One region of the Nocardia sp. Tas62D01 genome, then DNA from elsewhere that is predicted to be linked to it. Evidence: predicted binding sites of a transcription regulator. Region 1 holds the regulator's gene; the other holds the start of a gene.
What was found. Region 1 encodes HspR, which represses chaperone genes until heat shock. Its sites were predicted from a motif close to ANNTGAGTNNNNNNNACTCANNT; they were not measured.

Region 1 (11,396 bases):
CCTGGAAACCGGACCGCTCAAGGCGGTCGCGGACAAGCTGGCCGACGCGCTGCACAAGCAGGGCCTCGAGGAATTCGGTTCAGAGGGTGAGCCTTTCGACCCGACCCTGCACGAGGCCGTGCAGCACGAGGGTTCCGGGCACGACCCGATGATCGGCGTTGTCATGCGCAAGGGCTATCGCTTCGGCGACCGGGTGCTTCGGCACGCGCTGGTCGGGGTAACCGATGGTGTGTCCGATCTGCCGGTCGGCGAAGCATCGAATGCTGGTTCCGATGCCGGCGCACAGAACCAATAAGAACGCGAGAGGGGGAGATGCCCAGTGAGTCAACGGGAGTGGATCGAGAAGGACTTCTACAAGGAGCTGGGCGTTTCCTCCAGCGCCTCCCAGGACGAGATCAAGAAGGCGTATCGCAAGCTCGCTCGTGACCTGCACCCGGATGCCAATCCCGGTGACACCAAGGCCGAGGAGCGGTTCAAGACCGTCAGCGAGGCGCATGCCGTACTGTCGGATCCGGCCAAGCGCAAAGAGTACGACGAAACGCGAAAGCTGTTCGCCGGCGGTGCATATGGTCGCGGCGGCGGGTTCACTCCCGGTGCGGGCGGCGGGTTCTCCCAGGACTTCAATATCGGTGACATCTTCGGCCAGGCGAATGCCGGCGACGGTGGTCTCGGTGACCTGCTGGGTGGGCTGTTCAACCGGGGTGGCACGCGGACCGCGAGCCGCCCGCGGCGCGGGGCGGATGTGGAGACGGAGACGACCCTCGGCTTCCGCGAGGCCGCGCAAGGCGTCACAGTTCCACTGCGGATGACAAGTCCGTCGCCGTGTACGACGTGTCATGGCAGCGGTGCCAAGCCGGGGACCAGTCCCCGAGTGTGCCCGGTCTGCAACGGAAACGGTGTCATCAGCCGCAACCAGGGCGCGTTCGGATTCAGTGAACCGTGCGACGAGTGCCGCGGTACCGGGTCGATCATCGATGACCCGTGTGTCGACTGCCGCGGCAGTGGCATCCAGAACCGGACCCGCACCATCACGGTGCGGATCCCGCCGGGTGTCAGTGACGGGCAGAAAATTCGGCTGGCCGGGCAGGGCGAGGCGGGACTACGTGGTGCGCCCTCGGGTGACCTCTATGTCACCGTGCACGTCAGCCAGGACAAGGTATTCGGCCGCAACGGCGACGACCTGACCCTGGTGCTTCCGGTCAGTTACAGTGAATTAGTGTTGGGTACAACGGTTTCGGTGCCCACGCTGGAAGGGCGCGTCGGCGTCAAGGTGCCACCGGGCACCGCGGACGGCCGCATCCTGAGGGTGCGCGGTCGCGGCGTGCCGAAGCGTGGCGCCACCGTCGGCGCCGGTGATCTGCTGGTCACCGTCAAGGTCGCGGTGCCGCAAAAGCTGGACGACAATGCCACCGAGGCGCTGCGACGCTATGCGGAGGCTGAGAAGGCCAGCGGGTTCGATCCACGTGCAGGATGGGCAGGTGCGTGATGTCCGGTGATCCGAAGAACGCGTCCGGTGGGGCTGGGCACTCGATGCCCAATAGCGCCCGATCCGAGACTCAGGTCTTCATGATCTCGGTGGCGGCTCAGCTCGCGGGCATGCACGCGCAGACACTGCGCACCTATGACCGTCTGGGACTGGTTACGCCACAACGGACTTCGGGTGGCGGTCGGCGCTACTCGGCCAGAGACGTCGAGTTGCTGCGCGAGGTGCAGCGGCTGTCCCAGGACGAGGGCGTCAACCTGGCTGGCATCAAGCGCATCATCGAACTCACCAACCAGGTAGCGGAATTGCAGCAGCACGTCGCCGAATTGTCGGCGGAGGTGGAGCGGCTGCGCGCGGGCTATCGGCCCGATCTCTCACCGCCGCAACGCAGTACCGCTTTGGTGGTGTGGAAGCCCCGGCATCGGCGCTGACACCATCTGGCTAACGCTCGGGCCCCGGGTTTCGGTTCATGATATTGAACTGAAGCCCGGGGCCCGATGTCGTTGCGGCGGAGGGGTAGCCGACTATATGCCGGAACCGCGGGTGCGCGACACCTCCGGTGCGAAGGGTGCGCGGGCGGGTTGTGCTGCGAATTCTCATCACTCGCCAGCTGTTTGGGGCGCGGAATAGTTGCTGGCGCGAGGTAACCAGCAACATTTCATGGGTAGCCGGTGGATCGCTCCAAAAGTTCGATCGGAACGAAGCTTGCAAAGCGGGGCTTGCGAATTCGGTGAGCATGTGACTGATTTCACTCAAATAATCGATCTTCCAGTCTGTTTCGTCGGCGTTTTGTGTTTCCGATCCTCGTTTCGACGGAATTACAAGCATGATGTTTTCAGGGAGGATTCCGTTGCTGGCAAACCTCACCTACACTCGGAGGCATCGGCTGCTGTCGAGTGTCCCGCAGCATCTCACTCGCCGGCTCGGATTGTGTTCGAGTGTGAAATGGGGTTGTGACCTAAATGGATTCGCGGACTGTCGCTTTGATCAGAACGACGTTCAAGGCGGTTGCTGCGGAGGAGGGCGGCCCAGCCAAACTGGCTAGTTCGTTTTACGCGATCTTATTCACGGACTTTCCGCAGGCTCGCGATTTCTTCCCAGCGGCAATGGATGCACAGCGCGATCGCCTTGTCAAAGCCATCTCTTACGTGCTGGACCGGCTCGAGGAGCCGGACAAGTTGCTACCGTTCCTGTCCCAGCTCGGCCGCGACCATCGTAAATACGGTGCGCAGCGCGAGCATTACGTCGCGGTGACCACCTCGCTGAAGTCGGCGATGCGCATATTCGCCGGTACCGAGATGTGGACCGACGAGGTCGACCGGGCCTGGGACGAGGGCCTCGCAATCATCAGTGACGCCATGATCGGCGCCGCCGAAAAGGAGACCACGCCTCCGGCGTGGACCGGGATCGTGGTCGAACGGCGCGAGGTGCTGCGCAATCTGGCCGTCGTGCGATTGCAACTGGATCAACCGATGCGGTTCGCTGCTGGCCAGTACATCAGCGTGCAGATCCCGTCCCGGCCGCGGATGTGGCGCTACCTCTCGCCCGCCGCGCCCGCAAACGCCAACGGGGAGATCGAATTCCACATCCGGGGCGTGCTGGGTGGCTGGGTCAGTCCGGCCATCATCGGCCATACGAATATCGGCGACCAGTGGCTGCTCGGTTCACCGCTCGGCGGGCTCGGCATCCCGCGAAACACCAGGCGCAAGATGCTGATGATCGGTTGCGGCACCGGCATTGCCCCGCTGCGCGCCCAGCTGATGGCGATGGCACAGCGGCGCGTCAATCCGCGGGTGCACCTGTTCGTCGGCGGGCACCACCCGTGCGACCTGTATGACCTGGAGACCCTCAGCGCGCTGGCCGTGGCCAATAAGTGGCTCACCGTCACCCCGGTGACCGAGAGCGACGAAAACCCTTGGTGGTACCTCGAATCCGGCGAACCGGAACGAACCTGGCCCGGCTTGGAACCGCGGATGACCGGGCAGATCGGCAAGGTCGTCGCCAGCTTCGGGCTATGGGCCGACCGCGACGTGCAGATCGCCGGATCGCCATCGGTGGTGCAGACCACCAAGTTCCGCCTGATGGCGGCGGGCACCGAGACCAAGAACATTCGGCACGACCCGCTGTTCTGAGACATTGGCCGCGCGGGCGCGGCGTGTTCGCGGCCCCGAGGGCTTGCGTACGGTCGCTCGTAAGACTCGCTCCGTGATGGTCGAGCAGGTATTCAGATTCCCTCGAACTGGATGCGCTCGGCGGGGGTGCCGATTTCGATGAGTCTATCCACTGTCGCGCGGGTCATCGCAGGCGAACCGCATACCAGCACTTGGTGATTGGTGAATGCGCCGTGTGAGCCTACGACCTCGGCGAGGGTGCCGTGGAGCATGTCGTCCTCGGGGAAGCCGATGTCTACTCGGGATTGTTCGTACCAATCATCAACCCAGCCTGAGTCATCCGGACTTTCTACCACGGGCACCACGGTGAGCCAGGGCAATTCGCCTGCCAGCAGGTAGAGCATGTCGGCGGCGTACAGGTCGCGGGGCGAGCGGCCGCCGATGAACAGGTAGGTGGGCGGCGGGTCCTCGTGCCTGGCGAGGTCGAGGATCTGTGCGCGCAGCGGGGCCAGGCCGGTGCCGCCCGCGACCATCACCACCTCGGGACCGTCGGGGTCGACGGCAAAAGCACCGAGCGGCGCGCTGATCTGCCATTCGTCGCCCGCCGTGGTGTCTGCGACGATGGCGCCGCTGCACCAGCCGCCGGGGACGGTTCGGACGTGGAATTCCAGTTTGCCGTCCAGCGAGGGCGGCAGGGCGGGGGAGAGCCGACGCCGCACACCCGGCTGCTGCGGCACCCGGACCTCGACGGACTGGCCCGCGGTGAACGGGACGAACTCGCCGATCAGCCGGATCACGGCGAGGTCGTGACGCAGTCGATGGTGGCCGACGACGGTCGATTTCCATTCGGGCGTGCGGGTTTCGGGCCCAGCGCCGTTTTCCCCCAAGGGGGCCTCCTCATCACACAGGGTCGGAGCTGATAATCCACTCCGGGGTGCCGACCGCGATCAGCGCCCGGCGGGTGTCGGCGATCATCCGCGCCGATCCGGCGATCTGAATCTGCCGGTCCGCCCACGCGCCGAAGCTGGCGACCACCGCACCGAGATTACCGATCAACGTCCGGTGCATGCCGTAGGGCGCGTCGGCGGGCGGATGCGAGTACCACCACGGGTTGGTCTTCTGCTCGCACACCGGGATGACGGTCAACCACGGATTGCTCTGCGAGAGCTGCCACATGTTCTCCACGTCGTACAGGTCGCACGGGTAGCGGCCGCCGATGAAGAAGTGCACGCGCGGGTTGATGCCTCGCTGCCCCATTTCGATCAGCTGCCCGCGCAGCGGGGCGATGCCGGTGCCCGCGCCGATCAACAGCACGTCGCGGCGGCTGTCGCGGTCGACGTGCAGGCCGCCGAGCGGGCTGGCGATCATCCATTTGTCGCCGACCCTGGTTTCGTTGACGATCGCCGGACTCACCCAACCGCCGCGGATCTTGCGGATATGGAACTCGATCTCGCCGTAGGGGTTTGCCGGAATCGCTGGCGACAGGTACCGCCACATCTTCGGCCGCTGCGGCACCGCGATCGGCACGTACTGTCCGGCCTGATATGGGATCGGGGCATCGGATTGCAGCCGCACGATGGCCAGATCCTCCAGCACTCGGCGATGGCCGACCACGGTCGCCTCCCAAAACGGGCGCGATTTGTCGGAATTTGCACCGATAGCCATGGACGCGGAGATCAGGATGGTGATGTCGCGCCAGCCCTCCTCCAGCGCCCGATTCCACCGGGGGCCGTTGTAGACGCGGCAGGCGGTGAGCAGCGCCCGACCCGCGGCGTCGTAGTGCCTAGGCAGCACGCCGTACTTCCGATGGTCGCGCGCGAGCTGCTCGAGGAACTTCTGCGCCCGCCCCCAGTCCTCCAGGTGGTCGAGCACGTACTGGATGGCGGTGACCAGTCGCTTGGCCTGCATGTCCATCGCAGGCGGGAACAGCTCACGTAACGGAGGGTTCTCCGCGAACAGGTGACCGTAGAACGCACTGATCAACCGCTCGGGTCCGTTCGGTGACTCGATCACCGAACGGAAGTTGGCGCGGACCAGCGCAGCCGAACGCGCATCCACGACGTGGAGCTTCCTTTCCCTGATGAATTTCTGCCCGGGGACATACCCGTAACCGGCGGTCTCCCCGCGGTCAAGTATCCCCGAAAATCCCGTGGTCGTGTGGGTATGGCTCATCACGACCCGGGCCAACGGTAATCGGTGGGCAAACACCTGATGCCGCGGGCCTGTCACAGGCGTTGTCGCAGGCGATCAAGCGGTGACGTTGGCACGTACCGCCGGGGCGACCAGCTCGGCGTATCGGTGGATCTGTTCGACCGGATCGCCCTCGGTCGGCCAGAAGACGAACGCGTCGATGCGCTGGTCGCGGTGCAGTGCGCTCAGGTCGTCGATCCAGCGCGTCGGCGGTCCTTCCAGGAAGCCGTGGTCGACGCCGTTGTCGGTGATGGTGCCGGACACGTTGTAGATCCGGCGCACCGCCGCCGGGTCGCGATCCGCGGTCACGGCGGCGTTATCGATCCGCTTGCCCGCCTCGGTGAGGAATTCGGGCGGGGCCCAGGCGGCCGAGGGCAGCCAGCCGTCGGCGAGCTGCCCGGCGAGCGCCAGCATGCGTGGTCCCTTCGCGCCGAGCCAGATGCCGGGCTGGTGTTGCGGGGCGGGCCCCGGACGCGCGCCGGACAGACTGTGGAAGGCGCCGGGGACCCGGACCGATCGCTCGTCGCTCCACATGGCTCGGATCACCGCGATCGCCTCGGTCAACGCCTGCACCGATTCACCCTTACTCAGGTACGGCCCGCCCATCGCGGCGATCGCCTCCCAGAACGCGCCAGCGCCCAGTCCGAGCTGGATTCGTCCGCCGGTGATGATGTCCAGGGAGGCAACCGATTTCGCGAGCACGGCCGGATTGCGCAGCGGCAGGTTCGCGACATCGGGAAAGAACGTCAGCCGTGCGGTGCGCACGGCCAGGCTGGTGAGCAGGGTCCAGGTGTCCAGAAACCGTCGCTGGTAGGGATGGTCCTGGATGCCGATCAGGTCGAGTCCAGCGGCTTCCGCGTACGCGGTCAGTTCGGTGAGCTGGCGGTAGTTGTCGGCCTCCGGGATGAGGAATAGGCCGAATTCGACGGGACGGGTGCTCATCACACACCTCCGGTGAGTGCTCAATTGGCTTGGTGGGCCAGGGAATTCCTCAGATCGTCAGCACGGTCTTACCGCGCGCGCCTGCCGCGCCGATGACCGAGGCGGCCTCGGCAAGCGGGACGGTCGCGTCGATCGGAACGACCACGTCGCCCTTGGCGACGCGTTGCAGCAGCCGACTCAATTCCGGTGCGCCGCCGGAGGATTCGATATTGCCGCCCTTGATCCCGCGATCGTGCAGCGCGTGCTCGTCGGCGGAGGAGATGATGGAGTAGACGGTGCCGCCGTCGTGCACCAGCGCGGTCAGCTCGGCCAGCGCCTCGGGCGGGCTGACCAGGTCGAACAGCACGTCGACGCCGTCGGGATGGGCGGCGGCGACTTGGCCGACGACCGGGCTCCTGGTGTAGTCCACGGTCTCGGCCGCGCCGAGCCTGGTCATCTGATCGGCGGCGTCGCCCCGTGCGGTGGCAATGACGTTGGCGCCCGCCATGTTCGCGAGTTGTACGAGAAACGATCCGACGCCGCCGGTCGCGCCGATCACCAGCACCGTCTGGCCCGGCTCGATCTTGGTGGCATCCACCAGATCCTGAGCGGTGACGCCCGCGGTCGGCAGGGCCGCGGCCGCAACGGTGGGGACACCGTCCGGGATCCGCGCGAGGATGGCGCTCTCGGGCAGCACCGCGTACTCGGCGAAGCTGCCGTGACCGGCCGGGGGTGTCAGGAACTTGCCGACCACACGATCGCCGACGGCGAACCCGCTGACGCCGGGCCCGACCGCGGACACAGTGCCCGCCCCGTCCACGCCGAGAATCATCGGAAAGTCGTGTGGCATCTTGCCGTTCAAGAAACCCGTCGCCATGCGCTGGTCGAACGGATTGACGCCCGCCGCCTCCAGCTGCACACGCACCGCGCCCACGCCGGGTTCGGGCACCGGCATATCGGCCAACTCGGGTGTTGCTCCGAAATTCCGTACCACGATCGCGCGCATCGTTCGCTCCTTGATTCGGGCTGAAGAGTGACGCATCAAACGGCAACGGCCGTCGTAGGTATCCATACACCACCGACGTCGTGATTCATCGCATTCGAGGGTGTCTCGGCGTAGCGTTTGTCGGGACGTGGCCCGGTGGCGTCGAGCGGGGACGGCCGCACGGTCGAGTGGCTGGGAAAATTTCAAAGTTGAGCGGAACAGACTCAATCTTTCTGGCGTTGGACGGTTAGGTACGGCACCGAGCCGCGCGAGATACCGCGCGGGTCAGGTGAAGTGCGACGGTCGGCCCCATGCTGACCAAGTGCTCTTGGTGCCGTGGAAATCGACTAGTAGGAAGGTGACCGTGGACTCGTTCAACCCCACCACCAAGACCCAGGCGGCGCTGACCGCCGCACTCCAAGCGGCGTCCGCCGCAGGCAATCCGGAGATTCGTCCGGCGCACTTGCTGGTGGCGTTATTGGATCAAACCGATGGCATCGCCGCCCCCCTGCTCAAGGCCGTCGGCGTAGACCCGGCGACGGTTCGACGCGAGGCTCAGGACATCGTCGACCGGCTGCCGCGGGCATCCGGCGCCACCACCACCCCGCAGCTCGGCCGCGAGGCGCTGGCCGCGATCACTGCCGCGCAGCACCTGGCCACCGAATTGGGCGACGAGTATGTCTCCACCGAGCACGTGCTTGTCGGCCTGGCCGATGGCGACTCGGACGTGACGATGCTGCTGAAGAAGTACGGCGCCACTGCCGACGCGTTGCGCGAGGCGTTCACCACGGTGCGTGGCAGCGCCCGCGTCACCAGCCCGGACCCCGAGGGCAGCTACCAGGCGCTGGAGAAGTACTCCACCGACCTCACCGAGCTGGCTCGATCGGGCAAGCTCGACCCGGTCATCGGCCGCGACACCGAAATTCGCCGAGTCGTCCAGGTTTTGAGCCGCCGCACCAAGAACAACCCGGTGCTCATCGGCGAACCCGGCGTCGGCAAGACCGCGATCGTCGAGGGCCTCGCCCAGCGCATCATCGCCGGTGACGTGCCGGAATCGTTGCGCGGCAAGTCCGTCATCTCGCTCGACCTCGGCGCGATGGTCGCCGGCGCGAAGTATCGCGGTGAGTTCGAGGAGCGGCTCAAGGCCGTGCTCGAGGACATCAAAAATAGTGCGGGACAGATCATCACGTTCATCGATGAGCTGCACACCATCGTCGGCGCCGGCGCCACCGGCGAATCCGCGATGGACGCGGGCAACATGATCAAGCCCATGCTTGCCCGCGGCGAGCTGCGCCTGGTCGGCGCGACCACGCTGGAGGAGTACCGCAAGTTCATCGAGAAGGACGCCGCGCTGGAGCGTCGTTTCCAGCAGGTGCTGGTCGGCGAGCCGTCGGTGGAGGACACCATCGGCATCCTGCGTGGCATCAAGGAGCGCTACGAGGTGCACCACGGCGTGCGTATCACTGACTCCGCGCTGGTCGCCGCAGCCACGCTCAGCGACCGATACATCACCTCCCGGTTCCTGCCGGACAAGGCGATCGATCTGGTCGACGAGTCGGCCTCGCGGTTGCGCATGGAAATCGATTCGCGCCCAGTCGAAATCGACGAGGTGGAGCGCGCGGTGCGACGGCTCGAGATCGAGGAAGTCGCGCTGAGCAAGGAAACCGACGAGGCTTCCAAGGCGCGCCTGGAGAAGCTGCGGCAGGAACTCGCCGACGATCGCGAGAAGCTCAACCAGCTGATGACCCGCTGGCAGAACGAGAAAAGCGCGATCGACAAGGTCCGGGCCCTCAAGGAGGAACTGGAGTCGCTGCGCGGTGAGTCCGAGCGCGCCGAGCGCGACGGCGATCTCGGCAAGGCCGCCGAGCTGCGCTACGGCAAGATCCCGGCGCGGGAAAAGCAGCTCGCCGAGGCCGAAAAGGCCTCTGCGGTGGCCGGTGACGGCGAAGTGATGCTCAAGGAGGAAGTGGGTCCCGACGACATCGCCGAGGTGGTGTCGGCTTGGACCGGCATCCCGGTCGGCAGGTTGCTGGAGGGCGAAACCCAGAAGCTGCTGCGCATGGAGGACGAGCTCGGCAGGCGGGTGGTCGGCCAGCTCGAGGCGGTGCAGGCGGTGTCCGACGCGGTGCGCCGGGCCCGGGCAGGCGTCGCCGACCCGAACCGGCCGACCGGCTCGTTCCTGTTCGTCGGCCCGACCGGTGTCGGTAAGACGGAGCTGGCAAAAGCGTTGGCTGACTTCCTGTTCGACGACGAGCGCGCCATGGTCCGGATCGACATGAGCGAGTACAGCGAGAAGCACGCCGTGGCTCGGCTCGTCGGCGCGCCGCCCGGCTACGTCGGTTACGACCAGGGCGGGCAGCTCACCGAGGCGGTGCGGCGCAGGCCGTACACGGTGGTGCTGTTCGACGAGATCGAGAAGGCGCACCCGGCCGTCTTCGATATCCTGCTCGCCGTGCTCGACGAGGGTCGCCTGACCGACGGCCAGGGCCGCACGGTCGACTTCCGCAACGCCATCCTGATCCTCACCTCGAACCTCGGTGCGGGCGGCGATCGGGAATTGGTGATGAACGCGGTGCGCTCGGCCTTCAAGCCGGAGTTCCTCAACCGGCTCGACGACGTGGTCATGTTCCACTCGCTCGACGAGGAGCAGTTGGAATCGATCGTGGACATCCAGCTCGAGCAGCTACAGAAGCGGCTCTCGCAGCGCAGGCTGAAGCTGGACGTCAGCGATTCGGCCCGATTCTGGTTGGCGGTGCGCGGTTACGACCCGGTCTACGGTGCGCGACCGCTGCGCAGGCTGATCCAGCAGTCCATCGGCGACACACTTGCCAAGGAACTGCTGGCCGGTGAGATCACCGACGGTGACACGGTGAAGGTGAACGTCACGCCGAACGGTGAGAGCCTCATCGTCGGGAAGTGAGCCTGGTCGTCCAGGGTGGGCAACGGTGAAGCTGACTGCCTCAGCAAGCCGCAGAGCTTACCCTGGACGCCATGACCAACCCGAACGATCCGTGGGGACAGCGGCCGGAGGATGCGCCGACCGAACACCTGGGTTTTCCGGGTAAGTCCGGTTACGAACCGACGCACACCACGGAGTACGACGAGGCATATGGCAAGGGCGGCGAGGTATATCCGTCGACCGAACAGTTCGAGCCCTGGACGCCGCCGCCGGTGAATGCCACCCGCGAGTTCCCGCCCTACGACAACCAGTGGGGCGAGAGCGCCTACGGCGAGCAGTGGGGCGAGAGCGCCTACGGCGAGCAGTGGGCGGATCCGACCGTGCAGATGCCCGGTGCCATGCCGGGCCACGGTGGCGTTGTCCCGCCGGGTCCGCCCATGCCGCCGGATCTACCGCCGCAACCACCCGAGCGCAACATCGGGCTGTGGATCGCGCTCGGCATCGGGGTCGTCGCGCTGATCGCGGTGGTCGGTGTGGCCGCCGGACTGATGCTCGGCAGCAAGGATTCGTCGTCGACGAGCGCGGAAAGCAGTGCGACGCTGACGCTGCCGCCCCCGGCCCGGATGACCGGCACACCGAAGTCGGGTCAGTCCACGGCCACCCTCCCGGGCATTCCGGGTCTCGGCGGCAGCGACACCCTCGGTGCGACCATGGGCACCATCAGCGCCAACAACGGCGGCACCCTGACCCTCACCGCGCTGTCGGGTGGCCCGGTCACCGTGCACACCGACGACAGCACCCAGGTGA
Region 2 (11,396 bases), 290 kb from region 1:
AGGCGCTGGTGGATCCTGATCGTGCTGTGCCTCAGCACGCTGGTCCTGGTCATCGACAATTTCGTCCTAGCCGTCGCGGTCCCGCCGCTGGCCGCGGATCTGAACGCGAGCGCCCAGGACATCCAGTGGATCCTGGTGGTGCCACCTTGACCACCCGCAACACCAAGAACTTCCACGGCGCCGGAATCGAACTGGTCGATCCCTGGCGCACGCCGTGACTCTCGAAAGAGGCCGCGTTCTGTCCGTCAGAATTCGCCTGCGACGCCGAAGACCGTTCGGCCGGAGTGGGTGCCGTTCTTGATCGAGCTCAGGACCTTGGGGGCGTCGGTGATGGGGGCGTAGTGCTCGATGGTGGAAAGGTGTTGGGGGCGTATTTCGTTGCCGAGCCAGGACCACAGCTCGCGGCGCTTGTCGATGGGGACGTAGGCGGAGTCGATGCCGATCAGGGCTATGCCGCGCAGGATGAACGGCATGACGCTGGTGGGGAGGTCGGAGCCGCCGGTCAGGCCGCTGACCGCGACCGCACCGCCATAGCCGATGGAGCTGAGGATGAAGGCGAGAGACTTACCGCCGACGCTGTCCACGGCGCCGGCCCACTGCGCCTTCGCCAGCGGGCGGAGCTTGGCATTCGGATCTTCGGGGAGGCGGCCGATCACTTCGTTGGCGCCGAGTTCGGCGAGCAGGTCGCCCGCATCCGTCTTGCCGGTGGAGGCGATCACCTCGAAGCCGAGGCCGGACAGGATGTCGATGGCCACGCTGCCGACACCGCCGGTGGCGCCGGTGACCAGCATCGGGCCGGCGTCGGGGGTGAGGCCGCGGTCGAGCAGGGCCTGCACGCTCGCTGCCGCGGTGAATCCTGCGGTGCCGATGGCGGCGGCTTCGCGGGGGTTGAGGCCGTCGAGCTTGACCACCCACTCGGCGGGCACGCGCGCATATTCGGCGAAGCCACCGTGGTGTGAGACGCCGATGTCATAGCCGTGCGCCACGACCAGATCACCGGGGACGAAGTCGTCGTCCTCGGAGGTCACGACCTCACCGGCGAGGTCGATGCCCGGCACGATCGGATAGTTCCGGACCACGTTCGCGCCCGGGGTGATCGCCAGCGCATCCTTGTAGTTCGCGCTCGAGTAGTGCACCTTGATCGTCACGATGCCGTCGCCGAGGAAATCCTCGGTGACCTGCTGCCGCTCCAGGACGATCCCGCTATCCGTTTCGTGTGCCACCATCGCCCAGAACTCCATGCCGATGAGCATACGAGCGTCCCGGTCGGCTCGGGCGAATCTCACGGTCGAAACGGACCTGCGGTAGCCAGGGCTCTACCCGGCGGGGACGAGTTCCAGGCGAACACCGAGCAGGCGGATGGGGCGGTCGAGCTCGAAGCGGTCGATGATGCGGAGCGCGGTTTCCACGATCAGCGCGATGTCCGTGGTCGACTCGGGGAGTTTTTCCTGTTTGCTGCTGGTGTAGAAGGTTTTGGTGCGGACGGTGACCGAGACCCGGGTGCTGATACGACCCGCTGCGGCCATCTCCTCGGCAACCTCGGTGGCCAGTCGCGCGACCTGGGCACGGATCTCGTCGGGGTCGGTGAGGTCGTGCGGGAAGGTTTCGGATTTGCTGCGGCCCACCGGAACCCGTGGCTCGGTCGTGACGTCCGTGTCGCCTTTGCCGTGGCCGAGCACCCAGAGATAGGGGCCGGTGTTGGGGCCGAATTCGGCGGCGAGGCGGTGGCGGTCCGCCGCCATCAGATCAGCGACTGTCTCGATACCCAGCTCGGCCATGCGGGCGGCGATCCGATTTCCGATGCCCCACAGGGCATTTGTCGGCCGGTGCGCCATCACCTCGACCCAGTTCGCGGCGGTGAGCCGGAAGATGCCCGCGGCCGCGCCGTCGGTATCCGCGGGTGCGGCGGACGATTTGCCCGAGGACTTCGCGAATCCGGTCGCCAGCTTGGCCGTGAGCTTGTTGTCACCGATGCCGATGGCGCACGTCAGGCCCAATTCGGCAATGGCGCTTCGGATTTCGCGAGCGAGCTGCTCCGGGTCGTCGGTGTCGGCGGCGAGGAATGCCTCGTCCCAGCCCCACACCTCGACCCGGCCGGGAAAGGTCCGCAGCAGTGACATGACCTCGTCCGATGCCTCCTCGTAGGTGGCCATGTCCAGCGGCAGGAACACCCCATCGGGACATTTGCGCTCGGCGCTGCGCAGCGCCATCCCTGCGCGCACACCGTAGGCGCGCGCCGGATAGGACGCACAGGTCACGACCTTGCGCGGCTCCTTGGGGTCGCCGTTTCCGCCGACGATGACCGGCAACCCGCGCAGTTCCGGATGACGGCGGAACTCCACCGCCGCCTGGAACTGGTCGAGATCGACGTGCAGCAGCCATCTGGCCATACGTCTGTCTTACCGCACGGCTATGACATGCAGCGGAAATTCGCCACGATCGAACCGCTACCCGAGTCGTAGGATTTCTGAGGACGATCAAGGGGAGCACTCCGATGACCGACGCGCAGGACAATTCCGCAGCACTGACCGCGGTTCGGATCGGCGACACCGATCGCGAACTCGCCGCACGACAGCTGCAGATCGCCGTCGACGACGGCCGACTCGACCTGATGGAGCTGGACAGGCGGCTCGTCGCGATCTGTCGCGCGCTGGTGGCGGACGCATGCTCGCTACGGCGCGGTACGCGAACTGGAACCCGACCTCGTCTACGCGCTGTGGCTCGGCCCGGCACAGGAGTTCCTGTCGTGACACCGATGAGTTTGCGTCGCGCAGCCTGTCTACACAGGTGACCGAAAGGAATCCAGTGACAGACTTCGCGACTTCCGCCGACGGCACCCGTATCGCCTACGACCGATTCGGCGACGGCACACCGGTCATCGTGGTGAGCGGCATGTTCTGCGCGCGACCCATGACGCACGACCTCGCCACCCGGCTGGCCGAACAGTTCACCGTGATCAACTACGACCGCCGTGGCCGTGGCGAAAGCGGTGACACCCTGCCGTACGCCCCGGAACGCGAGGTGCAGGACCTGGCCGCTTTGATCACCGAGGTGGGCGGTAAGGCAGCGGTCTACGGGCATTCGTCGGGCGCCGGACTCGCGGTGCGTGCCGCCGCGGCCGGGTTGCCGATCACCCGCCTGGTGCTGCACGAACCGCCGTACGGCAGCGATAACGAGACGAGCAGGGACAGCGCGCGGGCGGTCGCCGACCGGATTCAAACGGCGATCACAGGGGGCCGGCCTGGCGATGCTGTCGCGATCTTCATGACGAACTCGGGTATGCCACCGGCGATGGCGGAGGCGACCGGTCGAGATCCCGGCATGCAAGCCGCGGCACCGACGATGCCCTACGACCTCGCGGTCATGGACAGCTTCGAGGGCGGTGGCGTGATTCCCGCCGACGTCGTGCGCACCCTGGACATCCCGACCCTGGTGTTACTCGGTGGCGCCAGCCCGGAGTTCTTCGGTTCGGCTGCAACACGTCTCACCGAATTGCTGCCCGACGCACACCTCACCGTGCTCGACGGGGCGGACCACGGCGCGCCCGCCGATGTCGTCGCACCACCGGTGGCGGCCTTCTTCGCGTGACAACGGCACAGCTGACAACGGCAAGGGTCGTGCACGTTTCCGTGCACGACCCCTTTCGATCAGATCAGGCGGTAGCCGCGAAGGACCGGCCGTCCAGCGCCGGTTCGGCTACCGGCTCGATGGCGTAGGCCAGGATATCGGCCACGTCGGCGACGGGGCGAACATCCAGGGCGGCCAACACTTCCGCAGGCACGTCGTCCAAGTCCGGCTCATTGCGGGCCGGGATGAACACCGTCTTCAGACCGGCACGCGCAGCGGCGAGCAGCTTCTGCTTGACGCCGCCGATCGGCAGCACCCGGCCGTTCAGCGTGACCTCACCTGTCATGCCGACGTCCGCGCGGACCTGCCTGCCCAGCGCCAGCGACACCAGGGCGGTGACCATGGTGACGCCCGCCGAAGGTCCGTCCTTCGGCACCGCGCCCGCCGGGAAGTGCACGTGGATATTGCGATCGAGCACCGACGGCTCGATGCCGATCTCCTCCAGGTGCGAACGCACGTAGGTGAGGGCGATCTGCGCCGACTCCTTCATGACGTCACCCAACTGGCCGGTCAGGGTCAGCGAACGCTCACCCTCGGCGACATTGGCCTCGATGTAGAGGACATCGCCGCCGAGTCCGGTGACCGCCAGTCCGGTCGCCACACCCGGCACCGCGGTGCGTTCCACTGAGTCGGGGGTGAACCGCGGTCGGCCGAGGTACTCCTTCAGATCAGCGACGTCGATCGTCAGTGACTCTTCCGGAACAGCCCCGGCGCTCTCGGAAGATACTGCTGCCGACGACTTCTCGGACCTCACCAGCGTGTCGTAACCCAGTTCGGCGCCGTAACCCAGATCGGACACCACCGCATCGGATTCACCTGCGGCCGAGCCGATTACATCCTCGGACAGCCGAGTCGCCGCCTTGCGCAACGCCTTCGCGATCAACCGCTCCATCTGCCGCACTCCGGCTTCCCGGGTGTAGTTGGCCGCGATCTCACGCAGTGCCGCGTCGGTGACGGTGACCTCCTCGGCGGTCAGCGCATTGCGTTCCAGCTGCCGTGGCACGAGGAAGTCGCGGGCGATGGCCACCTTGTCGTCCTCGGTGTAACCGTCGATGGTGATCAGCTCCATCCGGTCCAGCAGCGGGCCGGGGATGGTGTCCATGACATTCGCCGTGGCGATGAACAGCACGTCGGACAGGTCGAGATCCAGATCCAGGTAGTGATCGCGGAATGTGTGGTTCTGCGCCGGATCCAGCACCTCGAGCAAAGCCGCCGCCGGATCGCCGCGGAAGTCGGAGCCGACCTTGTCGATCTCGTCCAGCAGGACAACGGGATTCATCGATCCCGCCTCCTTGATGGCACGGACGATCCGACCGGGCAGCGCGCCGACGTAGGTGCGCCGGTGGCCACGGATCTCGGCCTCGTCGCGCACGCCGCCGAGGGCGACGCGAACGAACTTGCGTCCCATGGCCCGTGCCACTGATTCACCCAGCGAGGTCTTACCGACACCGGGCGGACCGACCAGTGCCAGCACCGCGCCAGAGCCACGTCCACCGACGACCTCCAGACCACGCGAGGCCCGCCGCGAACGCACGGCCAGGTACTCGACCATGCGGTCCTTCACCTCGTCCAGGCCGTGGTGGTCGGCGTCCAGCACCGCGCGGGCAGCCGAAACATCGGTGTTGTCTGTGGTTTTCACCGTCCACGGCAGCTCGAGCACGGTGTCCAGCCAGGTCCGGATCCAGCCGGATTCCGGGCTCTGATCGCTGGCCCGCTCCAGCCTGCCGACCTCGCGCAGCGCCTCCGCCCGGATGTTGTCGGGCAGATCGGCCTGCTCGACCCGAGCGCGGTAGTCGTCGGCGCCGTCGGGCTCGTCCTCGCCGAGTTCCTTGCGGATGGCGTTGAGCTGCTGACGCAGCAGGAACTCGCGCTGGCCCTTCTCCAGGCCCTCGCGCACATCGTCGCTGATCTTCTCGGTGACCTCGGCCTCGGCGATATGCGCCTTGGTCCACTCGATCAGCGTGGTCAACCGCTGTGCGGCATCGGGGGTTTCGAGCAGTTCGCGCTTCTGATCGTTGGTCAGGTACGGCGCGTAGCCCGCGGTGTCGGCGATCGCCGACGGATCGATCAGCTGATTGACCGCGTCGATGATCTGCCATGCCTCGCGGCGCTGCAGCACCGAGACGACCAGCTTCTTGTATTCGACGGCAAGTTCTTTGGTGCGCCCGTCGGTCGCGGGCGTATCAACCGGCTCGGCCTCGACCCACAGCGCCGCGCCGGGCCCGGTCACGCCGTGTCCGATCTTCGCGCGCCGTTCGGCCTTCAGTACCGCGGCGGGCGCGCCACCGCGCATCCGGCCGACCTGTTCGATGGTGGCGACCACGCCGTAGGAGGCGTAGCCCTCGGTGAGTCGCGGTGCGAGCAGCACAGCCTCGGTCTTCGCCGCACGCGCGGCATCGATGGCGGCCTGCGCCGATTCGTCCAGTTCGATGGGCACGACCATGCCAGGCAGCACGATCGGATCGGTCAGGAACAGCACCGGCAGGTTCTGTGGTGTAGTCACGTGGTCGACCCTTCCAAAAGTTGAGCGATGCCCAGTCAACCCCGAGGCTCCCACGTTTGTTCCGCGCTGCCCCCGACGTTCGCTCAGGGCGAATCGAATAGTCGGCGGCGAGCCGGACCGCGAAATGCCTGGTCGCGTTGGGGCGAAAGACCGCTCTACCTGGTGGCCTATCGTTGAGCGCAGCGCGCTGCTAGTTTTCGGCTGGATCATCCTGCACCTGGACCGATTACGCGTCCACCGCAGAATCCGAACACCGCTGGCCATGGGCTTCGTGTGGGGTGCGCTGGCCGGGACGGGCATCGCGATGTTCGCCAACGACCGCAACATGCGGATGATCCAGAACCTGGCCGGTGACGGCTTCGCCATCGACTGGCAGGTACCCCGATTTCGGTCGTCGAGGAGGCGGTCAAAGGTGTCGGCGTCTTCGCCGTCGCTTGGCTGAGTCGGCCGCTGCTGCGGCGGCCGATGCACGGCAACCGCCGTCATCAGTTGCGCAGGCAGCGGCTGCTCCTCGACCGGATCCAGGACCTCGGGGTGGAAACGGACCCGCGTTGACACTCCGCCTGACCCGATGAGAACGTGTCCTTGATATGTCACTACCCGGTCAGCACTAGGGGGACCCCTCGATGACGACTATCGCCTCGGGCGTGCTCATCGACTGGGAGAATCTCACCGGGCAGTCCAAGTTCACCGTCGATCTCATCACTTTCCCTATCTTCAGCGCATTGGCGGGCTGGCTCACCAACTGGACCGGCGTCCTGATGCTTTTCTGGCCCATGGTGTTCCGTGGCATTCGGATCCCCGGCCTGCATGTGCTGTATCCCTATTTCCCGCGCCGGGTCCAAGTGCTGCCCACATTTTCCGGCGACGGCCGCCGACTCGGATTTCAGGGATTCATACCGGCACGCGCGGAAAAAATGGCGAGCATCTGTGTGGACAAAGCGCTGATGCGGATCGGCAGCCCGAAGGATTTCATTCACGAACTCGATCTGGACGGCATCGCCGACTACATCGCGATACTCGCCCGCAAACAGGTACAGCCGCTGGTCGACGAGCTAATGAACCGGGAGAATCCGGACCTGTGGCGCACCATGCCGCGCGCCATGAAACAGCTCGTCTATCAACGGGTGGATCGGGAACTGCCCGCATTGTGCCGGCGCTCGTTCGAATCACTCGGCGACAATGTCGATCAACTCATCGACGTCAAGAGTTTCGTCATCCGGTACCTGCAGGAAAATCCCTACATCCTGAAGGACCTGACCACCACCATCGCCGCACCGGAACTGAAGTTTATGGTCCGAGTCGGCCTGCTCGGTGCGCCGTTCGGTCTGCTACTCGCGCTGTATCTGCATGTGCACGCCCGCATTCCGGTGCTCGGCTGGGTGCCAGGATGGGTGATCGTGCTGTTGGCCGCGGCGGCAATCGGTGTGATCGTCAATGTCATCGCGGTCAAGATGGTGTTCGAGCCGGGCGATCCGCAGCCCCGCTACAAATACCTGTGGCAACAGGCGTTGCTTGCCAAACGGCAGCCGCAGGCCGCTGTCGACCTCGCCCACATCCTGGCCTACCAGGTGCTGACCCTGCCGAACCTCTCGAAGGAATTGCTCGAGGGCCCCAACGGCGACAAAACGCGACAGTTGCTGGAGCGGTTGATCTCCGAGGAGATCCATCGCCAGCTCGGCCCGACCAAGTCGCTGGTCCGCGCCGCCTTCGGGCGTCGCCAGTTCGACAATCTCACGGTCGGAGCAGCCGGCGCCGCGGTCGGTCTGGCGCCGAGCCTGGTCGAGGACGAGGAATTCACCCTCGAGCAGGCCAAGAAGATCGAGGAATTCGCCGCGCGCAAGCTCCAGCACCTCACGCCAGGGGAGTTCATGGAGATGTTCTACGCCTCGGTCGAACAGGATGCCTGGCTGCTCTACCTGCACGGCGCGGTCCTCGGCCTCGTGGTCGGCGCCACCCACCTGCTGCTTTTCGGTTGGTAATCACCGGCTTCACGATCGACCACACCTCGGCAGATAACTCTCGTCGTAAATACAAGCACGCGTGCTTGCATTTTTCTGAGCCCGCTGCGATGCTGAAGCGCGACGGCGCACAGAGCAGTGTGCCTGCGACCGCAAGGAAACAGATGGCTGACCTCGACGCGCTACTCGGTGATTTCGCCGCGGAATGCGCGGATCTGGAACACCTGGTCGCGCCACTGGCGCCGGAGGACTGGTCCACCCCCACACCCGCGCCCGGCTGGGATATCTTCCATCAGATCGGCCATCTGACCTGGACCGACGAGGTTTCCATCCTGGCGGCGACCGACGCGTCCGGCTTCACGCGGTTGCTGGCCGAGGCCGCACCGAAGGCGCTGACCTTTGTCGATGAAGCCGCGCAGGAGGCGGCCGCCACACCCGCGCCGGAACTGCTCGACCGGTGGCGCCGGGGCCGCACCGCACTCGCCGATGCCCTGCGCGCGGTGCCCGCGGGCAGGAAACTGCCGTGGTTCGGCCCGCCGATGAGCGCGGCATCGATGATCAGCGCGCGGATCATGGAGACCTGGGCACACGGACAGGATGTGGCCGACGCCCTCGGCCTCACCAGGACGCCCACCGCCCGGCTGCGCACCGTCGCCCATCTCGGCGTCCGAACCAGAAACTTCGCCTACTCGGTACACGGCAAGCCCCCGCCCGCCGAGGAATTCCTGGTGGAACTCACCGCGCCCGACGGCACGATCTGGTCCTGGGGACCGGCCGATGCCGCGCAGCAGGTGCGCGGACCCGCCCTCGACTTCTGCCTGCTGGTGACGCAGCGCCGTCACCGCGACGACCTGGCGCTGGAGACGATTGGCCTGGATGCCGCGGACTGGCTGACGATCGCACAGGCCTTCGCGGGACAGACCGGAGAAGGACGGACAGCGGGCCAGTTCGCCTGACCCGCTGTATTTTCCCGACCACCCGGCTTCGGGAGCGGGCGAGCGCCACACTTGGGTGCGCCGTTCGTGTCGACGGCCGGACGCCATTGGCCGGGTGTCTCAATGTGGCAGTCGAGAATGACGCTCGCCAGCTATCTGGGTTTACCCGCCCGACAGCTGATGGAAACATGAACAATGCGAAAAATCGGGCGGGGACCCGCCGCTGACGACGTCGTTCGCGCGACTTTGTGATGCTGATCTCACCGACGCGGTGGCCCCGCGGGCTACACCGTAACCTGGACAAGCGTACGGCTTTCAACGATGCGGGCCGCGCCGCAAGGACCAGGGGCGGAGGAAAGGAAAGCATCGTGACTGCACACACGCCTGCCCAGGTCGTTCGGCATGCCGCGATCGTGCTCGCCGGTGCAGCCAGCCTCAGCCTCACCGTCGCCTCCGGGGCCTACATCGTGAACCAGATGGCGGACACCCACCGGGCGGGCAGCGAACTCTCGGCACCGCCCGCGCCCGCGCCCGCGGTCCGGGACGTCATCCCGCCCACCGGCCCGGGGCCGTCGGAGGCCATGCTGACCGGCGGAAGCCGCGATCTCCCAGCGATATTCATGCGGGCGCCCGCCGATATCGACACCGCTGCCGCTGCCGCGGAAACTGAGGCGCTCCAAGCCGACCCGGCGCCCAGCGCGTCGAGCGCGCTGGGCGGGAAGCTCCGGCTCGGCACCACCTATATCGGTGCGCAATTGGCTCCGGTCCGCGCCGACACCGTCGCGCTCTCCGTGGACACCAATGCCCTGGCCACGCTGACGAATTTCGTGCTGTCCGAGCCGATCAGGAAGCGTCTCGGCGTCACCACCGACCCCGCCGCGACCACGCGGGTCCGGACCGAATTCGACACCCACGGCGAGGTCACGCTGACGTTCTCCGACCCAACCCTCGGTGACCACTCGCTGCGTGCGAACCGCTACTCCGCACCGGCCCCGGAGAACACCTACTCCGCACCGGCCCCGGAGAACACCCCGAGCCCTGCGGTGGAGGCGACGTCGCCTGCGCACACCGAGGCGACGACCGAGGCCACGGTACCCGAAACCCCTGCGGCGCCCGATGACTCGGCAACGCGTCCAGCCTGACCATCGCGCGTGGCACCATCAACGTGTGACGACAGCCGAACACCACTTCTGCGTAGTCGGGGGCGGGATCGTCGGGGTGGCGACCGCACATCGCATCCTGCGGCGGCATCCCGGCGCAAGCCTCGTGCTCGTCGACAAGGCCGCCGCGCTGGCCACCCATCAGACCGGACACAACAGCGGTGTCATCCATTCCGGCATCTACTATCCTCCGGATAGTTTGAAGGCCAGGCTGTGCAGGCAGGGCGCGCAGTGGACGAAGGATTTCGCCGCGGCGAACGATATTCCGTTCGAGGTCTGCGGAAAGTTGCTGGTGGCCACCGACTCCGCCGAACACGAGCGGATGCTCGCACTGCACGAGCGGTCGGTGACCAATGGCGTGGACGTCGAACTGCTCGACGCGGCCGAACTCACCCGCCGCGAACCGCGGGTTACCGGCGTCGGCGCCCTGTTCGTGCCGAGCACCGGCATCGTCGACTACACCCGCGTCACCACGGCGCTTGCCGAGGAGATCCGCGCGGCGGGCGGACAGATCGTGCTCGGCGCCGAGATCGACTCGATCATCGAGACCGACGACGCGGTGACGGTATCCGGTCCGTCGGGGTCGTGGACCGCACGCACCCTGGTGGTCTGCGCGGGACTGCAGGCCGATCGAATGGCCAGGCTGGCGGGCCTGCGCACCGATTTCCGCATCGTGCCGTTCCGCGGCGAGTACTACCGGCTGCCGCCTGAACGGGCCGGGCTGGTGCGCACGCTGATCTACCCGATCCCCGATCCGGGCCTGCCGTTTCTCGGCGTCCACCTGAGCCCAACCATCGACGGCGAGCTGACCGTCGGCCCCAACGCGGTGCTCGGGCTGGCCAGGGAGGGCTACCGCAAGGGCAGCTTCAATGCCCGCGACGCCCGTGAGGTGCTCGGCTTCGCCGGGTTCCACCGGGCGGCCCGCGCGCATCTGCGCACCGGGGCACGCGAGTTGCGCAACTCACTGTTCAAGCGCGGCTATCTGGCCGAATGCCGACGGTACTGTCCCGAGCTGACGGCCGCGGATCTGCGGCCGCGCGAGGCGGGCATCCGGGCGCAGGCGGTGATGCGCGACGGCACCCTGGTGCACGACTTCCTGATCGAGCGCACGCCGCGGTCGATCCATGTGCTGAATGCACCGTCCCCGGCGGCGACCTCGGCCATGCCGATCGCCGAGTATCTGGTCGATCAGCTCTGAGGCCATCCGTGA

Region 2: lon (endopeptidase La) is a predicted target of HspR. The motif match lies at 6,149-6,171, and genes of this name have one in related genera.

The regions. Positions count from the first base shown of each region.
Region 1 is NZ_JBUYUZ010000001.1:2,983,263-2,994,658, reverse strand. It holds gene grpE (nucleotide exchange factor GrpE) at 1-295, shown strand, start outside; gene dnaJ (molecular chaperone DnaJ) at 320-1,486, shown strand; gene ACV7NQ_RS14745 (heat shock protein transcriptional repressor HspR) at 1,531-1,914, shown strand; gene ACV7NQ_RS14740 (FAD-binding oxidoreductase) at 2,446-3,615, shown strand; gene ACV7NQ_RS14735 (FAD-binding oxidoreductase) at 3,708-4,481, opposite strand; gene ACV7NQ_RS14730 (FAD-binding oxidoreductase) at 4,495-5,652, opposite strand; gene ACV7NQ_RS14725 (LLM class flavin-dependent oxidoreductase) at 5,842-6,726, opposite strand; gene ACV7NQ_RS14720 (NADP-dependent oxidoreductase) at 6,776-7,711, opposite strand; gene clpB (ATP-dependent chaperone ClpB) at 8,055-10,610, shown strand; gene ACV7NQ_RS14710 (DUF5666 domain-containing protein) at 10,682-11,396, shown strand, end outside.
Region 2 is NZ_JBUYUZ010000001.1:3,268,847-3,280,242, forward strand. It holds gene ACV7NQ_RS15980 (hypothetical protein) at 1-150, shown strand, start outside; gene ACV7NQ_RS15985 (oxidoreductase) at 246-1,241, opposite strand; gene ACV7NQ_RS15990 (DNA polymerase IV) at 1,317-2,390, opposite strand; gene ACV7NQ_RS15995 (DUF1707 domain-containing protein) at 2,495-2,791, shown strand; gene ACV7NQ_RS16000 (alpha/beta fold hydrolase) at 2,806-3,588, shown strand; gene lon (endopeptidase La) at 3,653-6,130, opposite strand; gene ACV7NQ_RS16010 (hypothetical protein) at 6,255-6,572, shown strand; gene ACV7NQ_RS16015 (hypothetical protein) at 6,757-8,112, shown strand; gene ACV7NQ_RS16020 (TIGR03084 family metal-binding protein) at 8,256-9,047, shown strand; gene ACV7NQ_RS16025 (hypothetical protein) at 9,395-10,168, shown strand; gene lhgO (L-2-hydroxyglutarate oxidase) at 10,194-11,384, shown strand.